One region of the Vibrio sp. C8 genome, then DNA from elsewhere that is predicted to be linked to it. Evidence: predicted binding sites of a transcription regulator. Region 1 holds the regulator's gene; each other region holds the start of a gene.
The links. The regulator PurR, encoded in region 1, represses purine synthesis genes. The targets are predictions, from matches to a motif close to TNANGNAAACGTTTNCNTNA.
Positions count from the first base shown of each region.

Region 2: a site for PurR is predicted at 1,478-1,497, ahead of ACRQQK_RS18715 (NupC/NupG family nucleoside CNT transporter). Genes of this name have one in related genera too.
Region 3: a site for PurR is predicted at 1,763-1,782, ahead of ACRQQK_RS01250 (2OG-Fe(II) oxygenase). Genes of this name have one in related genera too.
Region 4: a site for PurR is predicted at 1,099-1,118, ahead of glpX (class II fructose-bisphosphatase). Genes of this name have one in related genera too.

Region 1 covers NZ_JBPAOE010000011.1:379,833-383,031, reverse strand. The annotation lists gene torD (molecular chaperone TorD) at 93-740, shown strand; gene purR (HTH-type transcriptional repressor PurR) at 1,021-2,028, shown strand; cyclic di-GMP riboswitch class I at 2,206-2,304, shown strand; gene ACRQQK_RS07760 (TfoX/Sxy family DNA transformation protein) at 2,418-3,005, shown strand; gene ACRQQK_RS07755 (TVP38/TMEM64 family protein) at 3,183-3,199, shown strand, end outside.
Region 2 covers NZ_JBPAOE010000051.1:23,967-27,165, reverse strand. The annotation lists gene ACRQQK_RS18720 (BMP family lipoprotein) at 1-884, opposite strand, end outside; gene ACRQQK_RS18715 (NupC/NupG family nucleoside CNT transporter) at 1,732-3,006, shown strand.
Region 3 covers NZ_JBPAOE010000002.1:76,763-79,961, reverse strand. The annotation lists gene ACRQQK_RS01260 (DUF2391 family protein) at 109-507, shown strand; gene speG (spermidine N1-acetyltransferase) at 567-1,091, shown strand; gene ACRQQK_RS01250 (2OG-Fe(II) oxygenase) at 1,141-1,749, opposite strand; gene ACRQQK_RS01245 (heavy metal-binding domain-containing protein) at 1,959-2,279, shown strand; gene ACRQQK_RS01240 (LuxR C-terminal-related transcriptional regulator) at 2,394-3,068, opposite strand.
Region 4 covers NZ_JBPAOE010000033.1:180,231-183,429, forward strand. The annotation lists gene metF (methylenetetrahydrofolate reductase) at 1-522, shown strand, start outside; gene zapB (cell division protein ZapB) at 611-853, opposite strand; gene glpX (class II fructose-bisphosphatase) at 1,175-2,182, shown strand; gene pfkA (6-phosphofructokinase) at 2,251-3,199, opposite strand, start outside.

The DNA of each region.
Region 1 (3,199 bases):
AAAGCACAATCTTCGAACAATTTAATCAGTAAATTTCATATAAAGCGCAATTATTGCTTAGACTTAGAAAAAGGCTGAATCGGAGTTAAGCGATGAAAGAAATTAAAGCATTCAATGACAAACGTGCTGAGATTTACTGGTGGCTTTCAGGGCTGTTTACTCATGAGCTCACCTCACAAGATTTAGAACGGTATGATTCACCAGAAATTCATAACTTCCTAGCAGGCCTTGGTGAGAATGCGCATTTAGCAGCACCTAGCCAAAAGTTCATTTCTGTCCTCGACTGGCTTCTCAAGCAACAGGATGCCCAAGTTCAAATTGCCAACAGCTTTTTTCATCTATTTTCAAAGTGTGATGAAAACTCTGCACTACCCTATGCGTCACTCTATCTTGATAAATCTAAATATGTTGGCGAGACACCAGAGCAAGCAATTGCTCAGCTCATGGAACAAAATGGGGTTCACGTACAAAAGCAACCAGATGAATCCTATGACCATCTTTCTATCGAATTGGATTTTCTTGGTCACCTGATTATTCGTTCAAACGAATTAGAGAAAGAACCGCATATGGAAAAAGCGCTTCAGTTCCAAGCAGACTATATCCGTAATCATTTACTGAGTTGGGTGCCGGAATTTTCTCTTCATTGTTCAAGTGTGGATAAATTAGGGTTTTATTCATCAATATCCGTATTATTAGTTGCTTTCTTGCAACTCGATTTACAATACCTTACTGGCAACTGATTCTCATCAATAGCGCAATTTAGGCAATGAATTGTGACTACAGTTAAGTTTGCGCCTATGATTTGTCGTTGCGAGCTAACCGTTTGCGGTTTAAACTCAACAGCAAAATATGATGAATCATTATTTAAAACGCAAACCGCTGTTTCAAAGCGGTTTTTGTGTTTTAGTGACTTTAGGCTAGAAGCTATTCAACTTCGCCGCTGCTGAATCTGGCCAGTAATCGGGTTTGTTTGACCTAATAAAATTTAGCTAAAATCAGCAGTCAAAACAGGACAAATCTATGGCTACGATTAAAGATGTTGCTCGCTTAGCAGGCGTATCAACCACAACCGTATCACACGTAATAAACAAAACTCGCTTTGTTGCTGAAGCAACTCAAGAGAAAGTTCTCGAAGCAGTAAAAGAGCTAAACTACGCACCAAGTGCAGTAGCACGTAGTTTGAAATGTAACACTACACGTACTATCGGTATGTTGGTGACACAATCGACCAACCTATTCTTCTCTGAAGTTATAGACGGTGTAGAAAGCTACTGTTACCGCCAAGGGTACACGCTAATTCTGTGTAACACGGGTGGTATTTACGAGAAGCAAAGAGACTACATTCGAATGCTGGCAGAAAAACGTGTTGATGGCATTTTGGTGATGTGCTCTGACTTAACTCAAGAACTGTCAGAAATGCTTGAATCACATGCTGACATTCCAAAAGTTATTATGGATTGGGGCCCTGAAGCGTCTAAAGCTGACAAGATTATCGACAACTCTGAACTGGGTGGTTACTTAGCAACTAAGTACCTCATCGACAGAGGCCACAAAGACATCGCTTGTCTCAGCGGTCATTTGAACAAACTGGCTTGTCAGGAGCGTATTGCTGGCTTCCGTCGCGCGATGACAGAAGCCAATTTAGAAGTGAATGACAACTGGATTCTAGAAGGCAACTTTGAATGTGACACTGCGGTTCTAGCCGCAGATAAGATCATTGCTATGGATAAGATGCCAACCGCGGTGTTCTGCTTTAACGACACAATGGCACTGGGTCTAATGTCACGTTTGCAGCAGAAAGGGGTACGCGTACCGGATGATATCTCTGTGATTGGCTACGACAACATTGAGTTAGCAGAGTACTTCTCTCCACCACTGACAACTATCCACCAACCGAAACGTCGTGTGGGTAAAAACGCCTTCGAAATCCTGCTAGAACGCATTAAAGACAAAGAACACGAACGTCGTATCTTTGAAATGCATCCAGAAATTGTTGAACGCGATACAGTAAAAGATCTGACAAAATAATAAGTTACTCTCAATATGGCCCTAGAACTTCCTTGGGCTTAAGAGATATCTCTCGCAGATTTTTTTATTGGTAATAAAAATAGCAAACATAAGGTTAATTTTTTGAACTAGAATCACATTTAGTGCATATAAATGTGATTCTAATTCAAGTTTTTGATTATTATTTTCACTGTAGTGTCACGCACAGGGCAAACCTTCTGAAAGGATGGGACGCAAAGCCTCCGGCCTAAACCAAACAATGTTCAATCATTACTGGTAGGTAGCGGGGTTGCCGATGGCAAAAATCTATACATGAGTTGACTATTGATTGACATACTCCATGTAATTTTTTGCTATTCTCTCGGACCTGAATTTGGTGGCGTATTAGTTAATACACCGAGACTAACAGCATGGATAAACCAGTACTAAAAGACTCAATGCGACTTTTTGAGCAACTAGGATGTGTGAAATCACGTTCTATGTTCGGAGGGTTCGGCATTTTCATCGACGACGCAATGTTCGCTCTTGTGGTTAATGACCGCCTGCACATTCGCGCAGATGATCTCTCCTCAATAAATTTCCAACAACAAGGTTATGAACCTTACGTTTATAAAAAACGTGGTTTCCCTGTTGTCACAAAATATTTCGCTTTACCTGAAAATGCTTGGGAAGCCCCAGAGCAGATTATTGATGAGGCGAAACAAGCTTTAGAAGCAGCAAAACAAGAACGTGAAACTCAAGCGAAAGCGAAACCCGATCGCCTTAAGGATCTACCTAACATGCGTTTGGCAACAGAACGTATGCTAAAAAAAGCAGGCATCGATTCTGTTGACATGCTTCAACAAAAAGGCGCACTCGCAGCGTTCAGAGCTGTACAAGAAACTCACACCACCACCGTTGGTTTAGAGTTACTTTGGGCATTAGAAGGTGCAATTGAAGGTAAACACTGGTCGGTGATTCCTCAATCTCGTCGTGACGAGCTAATGCAGAAGCTTTGAGTTAAAAACTCACCCTACTTAAAAAGCACTCTTTACGAGTGCTTTTTGTTTTTCTGAAGCTTTCTGTTTTTAACAAAAGGTGAGTCCAGATTGAAATTAAAAATCGACTTTCCCTTTCTTATAAACCATAGATGAAGGACATTTAATAATAATGAGCCGACTATTTGGGAGTAATAGATGAGTCGTAAACTGAT
Region 2 (3,199 bases), on a different contig from region 1:
TTGTTGTTGTCATCGTATGCCCAATCAACAGCGTTCTCTTTAAGACCAAGAGCTTTGATACCAGGTTGCCAAGTACCGTTCATCTCTTCTTTCCAAGATTCAACTGAAGCCGCGCCTACAAGTTTAACCATTGACGTTAGCATTGTGCCTGGTTGTAGGTGGTTTTGGTTTGAGTCAACACCGATCGCTAGTTTGCCTGCATCTTTCGCTGCTTGGTAAACACCTAAACCAGTACCGCCAGCTGCCGCGTAAACAACGTCAACACCTTTAGAGAATTGAGATTTAGCAAGCTCTGAACCTTTTGCAGGGTCAGCAAACGCTGCTGGAGTTGAACCAGTCATGTTTTGTAGAACAGTGATGCTTGGGTTAGTGTATTTAGCACCTTGCTCATAACCACATTGGAATTTACGGATAAGAGGAATGTCCATTCCGCCAACGAAGCCAACTACGCCTGATTTTGACGCTTTCGCAGCAAGTGCACCCACTAGGAATGAACCTTCGTGCTCTTTAAATACGATTGATTGAACGTTTGGCTTATCAACAACTGAATCAAGAATGGTGAAGTGAATATCTGGGAACTCTGTTGCCACTTTTTCTACAGCTGATGCCATATTAAAGCCTACTGCAACAATAGGGCTAAAACCGCGGCTTGCTAAGCGACGAAGACCTTGTTCACGTTGCGCCTCGTTCTGAGGTTCAAATTCGCGAACTTCAGTACCTTCCGCTGCCATCACTTTTACACCATTTTGATATACCGCTTCGTTGAACGATTTATCGAATTTACCCGCTGTATCATAAATTACGGCTGGTTTTGCTTCTGCGAAAACGTGAAATGAAGAAACCGCTAAAGCAAGTGCTGAGATTTTTATAATAGATTTTTTCACTGTTATATACCTATGTTGCAATACCACTGTACTAGACGAGAGACTGCTGACCTTTAACAAAAGTCCAACAAACCCAAAAAACAAAATATCAATAGTTTGAATGAATTATTGGTGAGCTAGTTTGATCGTGTATAAGTTTATCGTTTGCGCTGCAAAAAAAAGTCGAATACCTCACACCAAATCACATTTTTTTGTAAAGGAATAAACTAATTAACCATAAATGTATGTTTATTTGTTAATTCCGAGTGTTTACAAGAAATTAGACTCACCAAAATTGTGATTTTAATCACCAAAATAGTGCAAATTGACGATGTAGTTACTTTATTAAACGCTGTTTTTCTAGCGTTCGACTCATTAAGCAAATGGTAAGCCAACTTATTGGTCGTATGTATGGATAAATCTGTTTCTAATTAGCACGCTATTAAATGTGCGTTTGAATACAAATTTGTAGTGTGGTTGAGTGAAAAATGTAACATTCAAGTGTGATGGAGTGCTCATGTTTTGACTTGATATAAAAACAATGTTTGTCGTTAAACTGGGTGTTAAATGTCGAGAAGTTGAAGGTAAAAGTTAAAATATTGACAGCTTCTTTTATGAGCAAACGGTTGCAGCATTTTTTAGAGTCTGGACTACAATGTGTTGGCTATATGTTTCGGATAAGGTCAAATTACCGCTGTTTCGGGGTTTTATTGTGACTTGCTTCTTGTTTTTGAATGTAATGTTGACTCATTACCTAAAAATGCGTGATGCATATATTACTTTTTGTTGTGAGAGATGCGTATAATCGCACCCCGAAAACAACCCAATGTTTAACACGCCAAATTAAACTATAAGGAAGCCATAAACTATGAGTACGTTTATGAGCCTAGTCGGTATGGTCGTTCTACTTGCTATCGCAGTATTACTTTCAAATAACCGCAAAGCTATTAACTTAAGAACCGTGGGTGGCGCATTTGCTATCCAATTTGCACTAGGTGCATTTGTACTTTATGTCCCATGGGGCCGCGATTTACTTGCTGGTTTCTCTAACGGGGTATCTAACGTTATTAACTACGGTAATGACGGTACTTCTTTCCTATTCGGTGGTCTTGTTTCAGACAAGATGTTCGAAGTGTTCGGTGGCGGCGGTTTCATCTTCGCTTTCCGTGTTCTTCCAACACTGATTTTCTTCTCTGCTCTAATCTCAGTTCTTTACTACCTAGGCATTATGCAATGGGTAATTAAGATTCTAGGTGGTGGTCTGCAGAAAGCTCTAGGTACATCTCGTGCAGAATCTATGTCTGCAGCAGCTAACATTTTCGTTGGTCAAACTGAGGCTCCACTTGTTGTTCGCCCATTTGTTCCAAAAATGACTCAATCTGAGCTGTTCGCAGTAATGTGTGGTGGTTTGGCTTCTGTTGCTGGTGGTGTACTTGCGGGTTACGCATCAATGGGTGTTCCACTAGAGTACCTAGTTGCCGCATCATTTATGGCAGCACCTGGTGGTCTACTGTTCGCTAAGCTCCTATTCCCTGAAGTTGATCAACCACAAGAGAACATTGAAGATGCTCTTGACGGTGGCGACGACAAACCAGCTAACGTTATCGACGCAGCAGCTGGCGGTGCAGCAGCAGGTCTACAACTTGCTCTGAACGTTGGTGCAATGCTAATCGCATTCATTGGTCTAATCGCGCTTCTAAACGGTCTTTTAGGTGGTGTTGGTGGTTGGTTCGGTATGCCTGAACTAACTCTAGAACTTCTTCTAGGTTGGATCTTCGCTCCTCTAGCATTCGTAATCGGTGTGCCATGGGAAGAAGCAACAATTGCTGGTTCATTCATCGGTCAGAAGACAGTTGTAAACGAATTCGTAGCTTATCTAAACTTTGTACCTTATGTGGGTGATAACGCACAAGTTATTGCTGCAACTGGTCAAGTAATGTCTGAGAAGACTCAAGCAATCATCTCATTCGCTCTATGTGGTTTCGCTAACCTATCTTCTATCGCGATTCTACTAGGTGGTCTGGGTGGTCTAGCTCCGACTCGTCGTCACGACATCGCTCGTATGGGTATCAAAGCAGTTATTGCTGGTACGCTATCTAACTTGATGGCTGCAACAATTGCTGGTTTCTTTATCTCTTTCTAATTTGAATTAGAGAACGATATATAGACGCCGTTTAATCTCACCCCGTAGCAAGAATATTGCTGCGGGGTGTTTTTGCTTTTCAGGGCATGACAAAGAGTGCTTTTTTGTAATGGATTGCATTGAAAAGCCTTGTGTCTCAAGGATGTCAGAAATTGACCATTTTTGAGATACAAACCGTTTGCTCTTCGAATGG
Region 3 (3,199 bases), on a different contig from region 1:
TCAGGGCAGTACAATGACAAAAGTTAAGCAATTTCCGACTGTTGTAAAAAATCCCAATGGACAAACGCTAGGCAAAGCGTACAGTTAGTTAAAACAGAAGGAGTTTGAATGAAAAATTTTAGCTTCAATATGGAAGATGCCAGCCAAGTGTGTGTGGGAGCTTTTGCATTGGCCGTTCCCATTTCCTTCTCAGAAGAGGCATGGCAACTGGGTACCACATTACCAACAACCAACTTGCTGTTTCTAATGAGCCTTTCTTTGTGTTTTCTGGGCGTATTCGCCTATCAAAGTGTGTTTCAGCGAAACATTCAACATCGAATTTCTGTTTTTATTTTTCGCATTGCTATCGCTTATTTGCTTGCTGCTTTAGTGGTTGGTTTGGTGTTATTTGCCTTGAACAAATTACCCATCATCGATGACCCTATATTAGCGTTCAAGCGTATCATAGTAATCACTATGCCCGCCTCCATGGGCGCGATTGTGGTAGACAGTTTTGACAAAGAATAGAAGACTAAACTGTAATAAAACAATGATATAAAACCGTATCACCTGTAAGAGACATCAACATGAAACAGAATTTATCTCTTCGAGCGTTAGAACGTGGCGATCTTAGATTTATCCATAATTTAAACAACAACAGAAACATCATGTCTTATTGGTTCGAAGAGCCGTATGAGTCTTTTGATGAACTAGAAGAGCTTTACAACAAACACATTCACGATAACGCAGAAAGACGATTTGTTGTTGAAGATGAGAACAAATCCCTAATTGGTTTGGTTGAAATTATTGAGATTGACTACATTCACCGTAGTGCTGAATTTCAGATCATTATTACCCCAGAACACCAAGGGAAAGGGTACGCAAACACGCTAATCAACAAAGCGTTAGATTACTCATTCACTATTTTGAATCTTCACAAAATTTACTTGCATGTGGCGACTGAGAATGAAAAAGCTCTTCATTTGTATGAACAGTGCGGATTTATTGAAGAAGGGCACTTGGTCGAAGAATTTTTTATCAACGGGCAATATCGAGATGTAAAGCGCATGTATATACTGCAACCCCAATATCTGAAACAAACTCGAAGTTAGGCGCGGAATGTTAAGGATGAAAAAACAGGCAAAGCCTGTTTTTTTTTACTTAGGAGAGAATATCAAACCGATTTTCGCTGACACCATTGGTTCGAAACCAACCAGCAATACTATAGCGTTTAGCGTAAGCAGGAAGTACCTCATGTGGAAATTGCTCTGACAGGAACACAACTAGCCGTCCAGCAATAGGAGCAATGGTTTGAATAATTTGATCGTTGAGGTCATAGACTTTCAGTTCACCACCGTTAGCATCACACCAACCTTCATTCATATAAAAAACGGTGGTCAATTTACGACTTTCATTACCACGAAAAGCATCTAAATGCTTTTTGTAAAAGTCTCCTACTTCGTACTCTGCAAAATGAGCCTCATATTCGAACAACCCGAGGAACAGCTCCCGATTAACTTCTCGCCTAATAAACTCCATTCGCTCTAGGTAATCCTGTACTGGTTGTCCCATGTCGGAGTCTAGCCACTGAATTTTGTCGCGACGAATTTCACTGGCTCGTTGAGTATCTTCATTTCTACCAATACGTGCGCGCTGCCAATCATCTGAAGCACAGTTCTTGAGTAACTTAACTTGTTCAAGAGTTAGAAAATCATCCCAGACATACCAACCTTTTTCGGCAATGGAATCTAACAACTGTTCTAGCGCCATAAGTTTTTCACTACGAGGAAAAAGAAAGCGTTATAACCAGCCTTTACCTCAACAGCAAATCAACATGTTAATCTTAAAGAACAAAATTAATTGTTAAACTAATCATTTTAAAATCAAACAATTAAGTAATAAACCCAAATTATTAAGAATTATTAAGTTGAAGGTGGTATAACAAACTCGACCACAAAACTATTCATTGGGAGTTTCCTATGATCGTAACTACTACGCCTAATGTAGAGGGTAAACGTATCGTTCGTTATTGCGGCGTTATTGCTGGTGAAGCCATTCTCGGTGCAAACATATTTAAAGATCTGTTCGCTGGTATTCGAGACATCGTTGGTGGACGTTCAGCAACCTATGAACACGAGTTGCAGAAGGCGCGAACGATTGCATTAGCCGAACTTGAAGCTCGTGCTAGAGAGCTTGGCGCGAACGCTGTTGTCGGTATTGACTTGGATTATGAAACCTTTGGCAAGACCAATGGAATGCTGATGGTATCGGTAAGTGGAACGGCAGTGTTTGTAGAGTAGCCATTCACCGTCAAAGAAGGTAATTTTGGATTGTAAAAGTAAAAAGGCAGCTGAGCTGCCTTTTTACATATAAACTTTTTTATTAGATTAATTTTTAATTAATAAACGTATTTATTATTGACTTACTTCTTCAATTCCAATGTTGTTCTTAGCCCAAATTAATGCTTGAAGACGATTCTTAGCATTAATTTTCTTAAATACATTATGAAGGTGCGTTTTAACTGTATTTTCACTGACAAATAACTGATCTGCTATCTCAACATTTGAAGCTCCACTGCCAAGTAGCTTAATTATTTGTTGTTCGCGCTTGGTTAATTTTGAGAACATTTGAGAGGTAACAACTGAGTTGCCAGAGCGATAATGAAGAATATATTCTTGCGCGAGTCGGCGAGTTAGCCACATTTCGCCTTTAATAATTTTACTCATGCCTTTCACTAATACATCAATGTCATCATCGGCGTAGAATACCCCTGCCAAACACTGCCACTTGAATAAATCTTTTGCTTCAATTTCACTAGGACAATTTAGTACAACTTCTCGCGCTTCCGAACAACATAGGTGTTTGAACGAAGCATAGTCAGAAAGAGCTTGATCATCGAGTCGAGCACAATCGATGAGGACTAACTGTGTATCTTGACATGCAGGGTTACTCTCCTGCATCCACATATCGCAAAAAGGAGAAATTTCAATTTTTATTGGAAGCTTAGACTCCAACGCATCTTTAAGTAAACGTGACTGCATACAGACATCAGAAAGTAATCGTACGTTTAGTTTTTTTCCTTCCGTCATTATAAAAACTCCTAACCATAGACCTGACTTATGTAAAACTAACGTTGATAGAGAATAAGTCAATGGAACAAAATCATCCTCGTTTAATAATAAATAAAATCTACAAATTACTTTAATAAATTCATAAGGTT
Region 4 (3,199 bases), on a different contig from region 1:
GGCGGTGGCAAACCTGAAATGTACGCATCCGATCTGGTTGAGTTACTGAAATCTCGCCACGATTTTGATATCTCAGTAGCGGCTTTTCCAGAGGTACACCCTGAAGCAAAAAGTGCTCAAGCGGATTTACTGAACCTGAAACGCAAAGTCGATGCTGGTGCGAACCGCGCCATCACTCAGTTCTTCTTCGATGTAGAAAGCTACCTGCGTTTTCGTGACCGCTGTGTTGCAGCAGGCATTGATGTGGAAATCGTACCGGGTATTCTGCCAGTGTCTAACTTTGCTCAAGCATCACGCTTTGCTGCGCAAAACAATGTGAAAGTACCAAGCTGGATGGCAAAACAATTCGAAGGTTTGGAAGAGGATCCTGTGACACGCCAGCTAGTAGGTGCAAGTCAGGCAATCGACATGGTTCGCGTTCTTTCACGCGAAGGCGTAAAAGACTTCCATTTCTATACGCTAAACCGTGCAGAAATGACTTACGCGCTTTGCCATACTTTAGGTGTTCGCCCTACTCGCTAACATCAAACAAAGCTGTTCTAACTCGATATTCGAAACATAAAAAACGCCGATAATCTTCGGCGTTTTTTTGTTTGTGAAAAGCGCAGGCTTATTCCACATCATCCATTTTGCCAAGCAGATTACGGATGCGTTCTTGCCATTGGTCGTGCTCTTGTTGAATTTGTTGTGCTTTTTGAATAGAAGCTTCGTGGTTTGCTTTTAACTCATTCGCTTCTTCAACTAGCTTTTGCTTCTCTTCTTTAAGCTCTTCAACTTCCATTTGCAGTAGAGCGATTGTGTCAACCGCAGTTTGAATTTTTGCTTCTAGTTGTTCTAGTACTTCAAAAGACATGGTACTTACCCTTTATTGATTCGGTTGCAATGGACAAAACGTCACTGATTGCCCCATTCTACTCAGCCCAGCCCAGAGAAACACTCACTATATTCGATCTTTTTCGCTATTCGCTTAAAAAAACAGCGCAATTTTACCTTACGCTAACTTTCATCTAAGAAAGTGACTACAGCTCGCTCGGAATACACCCAGTAACGTGCTAAATCTCACTATCTTTTGATCCAATACAACTCTCTGCTAGGCTAATTAGCAAACGTTTTCCTACTATTATGTTAGAATGCCGCCCAAAATTATCCCCTATCGTTCTGAGTTGGAGTGAAAATGAAACGTGATTTAGCAATGGCTTTTTCCCGAGTCACAGAAGGTGCTGCACTAGCAGGTTATAAATGGCTTGGTCGCGGCGATAAAAACGCTGCTGATGGCGCTGCCGTAGAAGTCATGCGTACACTACTGAATCAAACAGAAATCCAAGGCGAAATTGTTATTGGTGAAGGGGAAATCGACGATGCTCCTATGCTGTTCATTGGCGAGAAGGTTGGCTTAGGTGGTGATGAAGTCGATATCGCCGTTGACCCAATCGAAGGCACTCGTATGACGGCGATGGGTCAATCGAATGCACTAGCGGTACTTGCGGCTGGCGAAAAAGGCAGTTTCTTGAAAGCGCCAGATATGTACATGGAAAAACTGGTTGTTGGTCCGGGTGCGAAAGGCTGCATTGATCTGAATAAACCGCTGAAAGAAAACTTAGAAAACATTGCTCAAGCTTTAGGTAAATCACTTGATACGCTTGTTGTTACAACACTTGCAAAACCTCGTCACGACGCAGTAATAGCGGAAATGCAGCAGATGGGTGTTCGCGTATTTGCGGTGCCAGACGGCGATGTAGCAGCTTCTATTTTGACATGTATGCCAGATAGCGAAGTGGATGCAATGTACTGCATCGGCGGTGCACCTGAAGGTGTGGTTTCGGCTGCTGTTATTCGTGCTCTTGACGGCGATATGCATGGACGTCTGCTTCCTCGTCATCAAGTGAAAGGAGACACAGAAGACAACCGTATTTGGGGCGCAAGCGAACTTGAACGCTGCAAACAAATGGGTGTTGAAGCAAACGTAGTTCTGAAGATGGAAGATATGGCTCGCAGTGACAATATTATCTTCTCAGCGACAGGTATCACTAAAGGCGATTTGCTGGAAGGTATTTCGCGCAAAGGTCATATTGCAACAACCGAAACTCTGTTGGTTCGTGGTCGTTGCCGTACTATTCGTCGTATTAAATCGATTCACTACCTAGAGCGTAAAGACGCAGAAATTCGTGACATTATTCTCTAAGAATTAAGCATAAAAAAAGACCGCATTAGCGGTCTTTTTTGTGTTCAATCTTTATCTTCAAACGTTGCTTAGAATAACTCTTCAGCCACTTTGTAAAGATCTGTACGAACTGGACGACGCATGTTTTCAATCGCATCGATGATGTCATGGTGAACCAATTCTTCTTTTTGAATACCAACACAACGACCACCGTGGCCTTCCATTAATAGGTGAACTGCGTAGTTACCCATACGAGAAGCCAATACGCGGTCAAACGCTGTTGGTTTACCACCACGCTGGATGTGACCAAGAATTGTTGCGCGAGTTTCACGCTTCGTTGCTTTCTCGATCTCTTTAGCCAGTACATTTGCATCGACCATCAATTCAGTAAGAGCGATAATTGCATGCTTCTTACCTTTCTTGATGCCGTCTTGAATGTTTGAAATCAGGCTATCCATATCTAAGCCTGTTTCAGGAGTAATGATGTACTCACAGCCACCCGCAATTGCAGATGTCAGAGTTAAATCACCACAATGACGGCCCATGATTTCTACGATAGAAATACGTTGGTGAGATGAAGAAGTGTCACGTAGACGGTCAATAGATTCGATAACAGTGTTAAGCGCTGTTAAGTAACCGATAGTGTAATCAGTACCAGCGATATCGTTATCAATTGTGCCCGGAAGACCGATACATGGGTAACCCATTTCAGTCAGTTTCTTAGCACCCATATACGAACCATCACCACCGATAACAACAAGCGCTTCGATGCCGTGCTTATTCAAGTTTTCGATAGCTTTTTCACGTACTGCTACTTCTTTGAACTCGGGGAAACGAGCTGAACCTAAGAAAGTACCACCACGGTTGATTACATCAGAAACACTTGAACGGTCAAGTTTCTTAATGCGGTCTTCATATAGACCGTGGTAACCGTCGTAGATACCATAGACTTCAATGCCTGCGCTTAACGCTGTACGTACTACACCGCGAATTGCCGCGTTCATACCCGGAGCATCGCCACCACTAGTCAAAACACCG